2 regions of the Desulfosporomusa polytropa genome follow, and region 2 is predicted to be linked to the other one. Evidence: a T-box and tRNA genes for the amino acid it is inferred to sense, from the RefSeq annotation. Region 2 holds a T-box; the other holds one or more tRNA genes.
The links. A T-box is a leader RNA that pairs with one kind of tRNA and senses whether it is charged. The one in region 2 lies ahead of ileS (isoleucine--tRNA ligase), so its partner is inferred to be a tRNA-Ile.

Region 1: it encodes a tRNA-Ile, which carries the amino acid that the T-box ahead of ileS (isoleucine--tRNA ligase) is inferred to sense. The anticodon was not compared.

Annotation. Positions count from the first base shown of each region.
Region 1 covers NZ_AP042399.1:20,168-22,578, reverse strand. Annotated here, with positions in the region: tRNA gene ACZ449_RS00125 (tRNA-Ile) at 851-922, shown strand; gene ACZ449_RS00120 (hypothetical protein) at 1,224-2,309, shown strand.
Region 2 covers NZ_AP042400.1:1,580,054-1,582,464, forward strand. Annotated here, with positions in the region: gene ACZ449_RS09190 (DivIVA domain-containing protein) at 7-459, shown strand; gene ACZ449_RS09195 (DUF167 domain-containing protein) at 462-767, shown strand; T-box leader at 813-1,028, shown strand; gene ileS (isoleucine--tRNA ligase) at 1,161-2,411, shown strand, end outside.

The DNA of each region.
Region 1 (2,411 bases), on a different replicon from region 2:
GTGAATGGTAACGTAATGAAATTGAGTAGTGAAAATGCCACAGTATCAAAACTAGGTAAATCTCCACCTTAAGCGAGAATAAAATCAGCTGGTGCGGCGTGGTGTGAACACGTAGGCCGGAGTTTGGTGAATAAGCGAAAGCTCGGCCATAAAACTCGTTAAAAACATGCACTTTCGGTGGTGTGTCTTGAAGGACAAAGGTCACAGCTGTGCTTTTGTGAATCACACAGGAAGACGAACCGAGCAGGTTAGAATCCTGCCACCAAATTTTATGAACAAACTTGCTAACGTAACTATGTTGCGTTGTTCCTGAGAGTACAGCGGGGAATTAAAATAAAAGCTGTCAATGAATCCGTGCCGATAGCGATTCCCGTGTCATTTAGGGCAGCTGAAGAGTGTTGACTAGGTGAGGCAGGAGGAGGCGAGACGGTGGAGTCGATATGGTGTCGGCGAAAGGCGAAGGTAATACGAGGGAGCTTATACCCTGGAATTTACTGCAGGGTTCAGACCCGTATGGCGAACAAATCGCAGGGAGATGGAGAACGGGATGGTGCATAGCGGTGAGTTAGAGGGCTATGCGCAAATTGGAGGCCTGTTCGAGTGATCGAGCATGGACTTGGCCGTATTATACCAGCGAGATTCAGAGCTGTCCAATGATACGGACGCGGCATAAGCCGGTGCGGTAAAGAGATATAGCCGCAATCCCACGCCCACGGGAAGTTAAATATAGCGGGCTACGTCCTGACCCGGGTCTAAGCGGGTATGTCTCTAGGGATGACGATTGATATTTGATGATTGAGTATATCGAATGCCCGAAATTTGGACGAATAAAATCATCTCTCCGGAGTGCTAGCGAGTAGCTCAGTGATAGAGCACCTGACTGATAATCAGGAGGTCGTTGGTTAAAATCCAACCTTGCTGGCTGTAACCGGAGAATACTCAAAGGCGGTGAAAATATGCTGTGGTATCTTAAACAACTTTTTCCGTTATCTTATTGGACAGTTTACGGAAAAGATGGCAAAACCTATTTTACGATTTGGAGAATGTGGTTCGGCAAATGCTTCGACGTTATCGAATTTGAATTAAAGTAGATTGCATATGGCGCATACTGGCCAAAGTGGCCGTTAATGTATCGACAGAGGGGTTGATACATTCTCTAGTGGGGCCGTTACCCGCGTGCGTACAAAATAAAATATTTTATATTAATGGGAGGAGTCATTCACATGACAAACAACAACAACATTCCAACTGTAAGCGACAAGGACACTAAAGGGGTAATTATTGACAAGTTCAATCAAGTGGTTGAATTGCTCAAAGCAAAGGAAGCTGCTAAACTTGACCCCGCTAAAGAAGTCGCCCAGAAGGCTGTTACCTCCACATTAGAGAAAGCTGCCATTATCGTCAAGGCCGACGTTGGCACGCAAATTAATGAAATGGCCGATACAGTAACCAAAGCATTGACAACTGCATTAGCAGAGATCGATACTCGTGTTGCTAATTACAAAGAGCTGGACGATGCTATCAGTTTAAAACGGGATGAAATCAAAGAACTGTTTGATATTGAAGCTAGCGCTTATGCTCTTATCGCTCTTATCAATCTGCAAGAAGAGCAACAAACCACTTTCGACGAACACATGGCCGAAAGAAAAGAAAGGGCCCAAGCAGAGCTGCAGGCTGTTATTTCTGAGACCCAAGAACGCCGGACCGCATTCCGGACCGAAATCGATCAACTTCGCAAAGAAACCGAAGTTAGTCGCAAACGCGAAGAAACTGAATTTATTTATGCCCGGGATCGCGCTCGTAAGTTGGATAATGACAAATGGGAAGACGATAAAGCTGCCCGTTTAAAAGTATTTAACACCGAATTGGCTGTACAACAAACCGAACTAGACGCCTTCAAGGCGGATATCGACAAACGTGTCGAAGAAGTTACTGCCAGGGAAACTGCTGTAGCAGATCTTCAGGCTAAAGTAGATGAAATTCCTTCTTTGATTGAAGCTGCTGCCGCTAAAGCTGCAAAAGATGCTAAAACCTCTGCTGACATTAGTAATGGCTTTGCAGTAAGAGCTCTTGAAAAAGCGGCTGAATCTGCTAAGGCGTTAAGCGATATGAGAATCGAAAATCTTGAAAAAGCTCTCGCAAGCGAACAAGAGCGTGTTGCTGGCCTGGAAACAAAACTTGATGAGGCTTATGCTAAAATCGAAAATATTTCCGGCAAGGCTGTGGACGCTGCTTCTGGTGCTAGTTATGTGAATCGATTGGAAAGCGCATACAAGGAACAAACTAGCAAATTATCTGCTGTTAAGTGAAGCCTGAAATAAAGAAAATGTTTGACCAAGGAGCCGTCGCCGTAACTATGATCAACGGCAAGCTGGCGCCCTGGTCTCCCTTCGGGGTTTCCCCCGATCCAA
Region 2 (2,411 bases):
GGAGTTATGCTAACACCATTAGACATCCATAATAAAGAATTTAAGCGCAGTTTTCGCGGTTACAATGAAGAAGAAGTTGATGAATTTCTTGATGGGGTTATTAAAGATTATGAAACTCTATATCGCGAAAATATTGAACTGAAAGAAACCATTGAGCGCCTTAATAGCAAACTTGAGCATTACCAACATATGGAAAACACACTCCATAGCACGCTGGTTATTGCGCAAGAAACAGCCGAAGAAGTCAAACTTAATGCCAAAAAAGAAACAGAACTCATAATTAAGGAAGCCGAAATTAGTGCACAAAAACTGGTGGATGAGGCCTTGTCTAAAGTTCGCAGAATGACTGGGGAATATGAAGAATTGCAAAAACAATCGCAGGTCTTCCGAACTCGTCTGCGTACCCTGTTACAAGCCCAAATGGAAATGCTTAATAATGTTGATGAGGATGAAAACTAGCCTTGTCTGATAGTCCACTTGATATTAAAGAGCTGCCAGATGGTATTGCTTTTAGAGTCCGCGTACAGCCGCGATCAAGTAAAAATAAGATTGCTGGTATTATGGGGAATTGTCTTAAAATTAATCTAACTGCACCACCAGTTGATGGCGAAGCCAATACTGCTTGTATTACCTTTATTGCTAGTCTCCTGGATGTAGCAAAAAGTGCGGTCGCGATTACGAATGGACAAAGTAACCGTTCCAAAGTAATTAAGGTGACAGGCGTTACCAAGACCGATTTTTTTGCTATCATCTTGCTACATATTTGACTTTGCTCGTCAATCATGTATAATATATGCGTACATAATAATATTTTATCAGTAATGACAGAGACACGCTTTGATGGCGATTTACAGCGAACCGGGGCATGGTGCAAGCCTGGTAATCAAGATCATAGCTTAACATCGCTCTCGAACTGCGGACTGAAAATTTTCAAGTAGGCTCCGCCGTCTAACGCCCGTTATTGCGTTGTAAAGTGGCTATATTAGCCAGTAGGGTGGTACCACGGGAACTTATCTCTCGTCCCTTTTCAGGGATGAGAGTTTTTTTATCCAGAGGGAAAGGTTAACTTTTTCCTGGATTGAACGACTAAAGCTTCTGTCGGCGTCCTAACGGACTTGGCACAAGCCAAGTCTTTTCTTATTTTTATGGAGGTGCTAATTTTGGATTATAGCAAATCACTTAACTTGCCACAAACAGATTTTCCAATGCGCGCTAATCTTCCCGAACGGGAACCAAAAATGTTGGAATACTGGTATGAGAAACAGATTTATGAAAAAAAATTGGCTCAAAGCAAAGGTAAAACTAAATTTATCTTGCATGACGGCCCGCCATATGCTAATGGTAATATTCATATCGGTACTGCTTTAAACAAAATTCTAAAAGATATTATTATCAAATATAAATCACTACAGGGATTTGATGCTCCCTATGTTCCTGGCTGGGACACACATGGATTGCCCATTGAACATGCCGCAATCAAAATTCTCGGTTTAAACCGGCATGAACTTGATCCACTTGATTTGCGCCGCGAATGTAAGGACTATGCCTTGCTCGAATGTCTTGATATGCAGCGGGAAGATTTTAAACGTCTAGGGGTTGCCGGTGACTGGGAAAATCCATATATAACACTCTATCCTGAATATGAAGCCAAACAAATTGAAGTTTTTGGTGAGATGGCAAAAAAAGGTCATATTTACAAAGGACTAAAGACTGTTTACTGGTGCACCTCATGTGAAACGGCATTGGCAGAAGCTGAAATTGAATATGCCGAGAAAAAATCACACTCTCTTTATGTTAAATTTCCGCTTATTGATGACAAAGGCAATTTGCCTGTTGGTGTTGACCGCGAAAACGTGTATGCTGTTATCTGGACAACAACCCCTTGGACAATTCCTGCAAATGTTGCTATTTGTATTCATCCGGAGATTGAATATGCCTGGGTAGAAATTAATAATGAAATTTATCTTTTAGCCACTGAGTTGGTAGAAACAGTTGTTAAGAATAATAATTTAGGGGAATACACTATCCTGTCTACCATGAAAGGTGCTACCATTGAAGGTATGAGATTCAACCACCCTTTCTTAGAACGTGAGGCGCCTATTATTGTAGGGGAGCATGTTACCCTGGAAACAGGTACTGGCTGTGTGCATACTGCTCCTGGCCATGGCCAAGAAGACTTTGAAGTAGGTATGAAATACGGACTGCCAATCATCAGTCCTGTTGATGCTACTGGTAAGTTCACTGCTGAAGCAGGTCAATTTGCCGGTATGGATGTGTTTGATGCGAATGTACCTGTAATAAAAGAACTAGCTGGGCGCGGCTTATTATTAGGCAAAGGTTCCATTAGACATCAATATGCTCATTGCTGGCGTTGCAAGAACCCGATTATTTATCGCGCTACTGAGCAATGG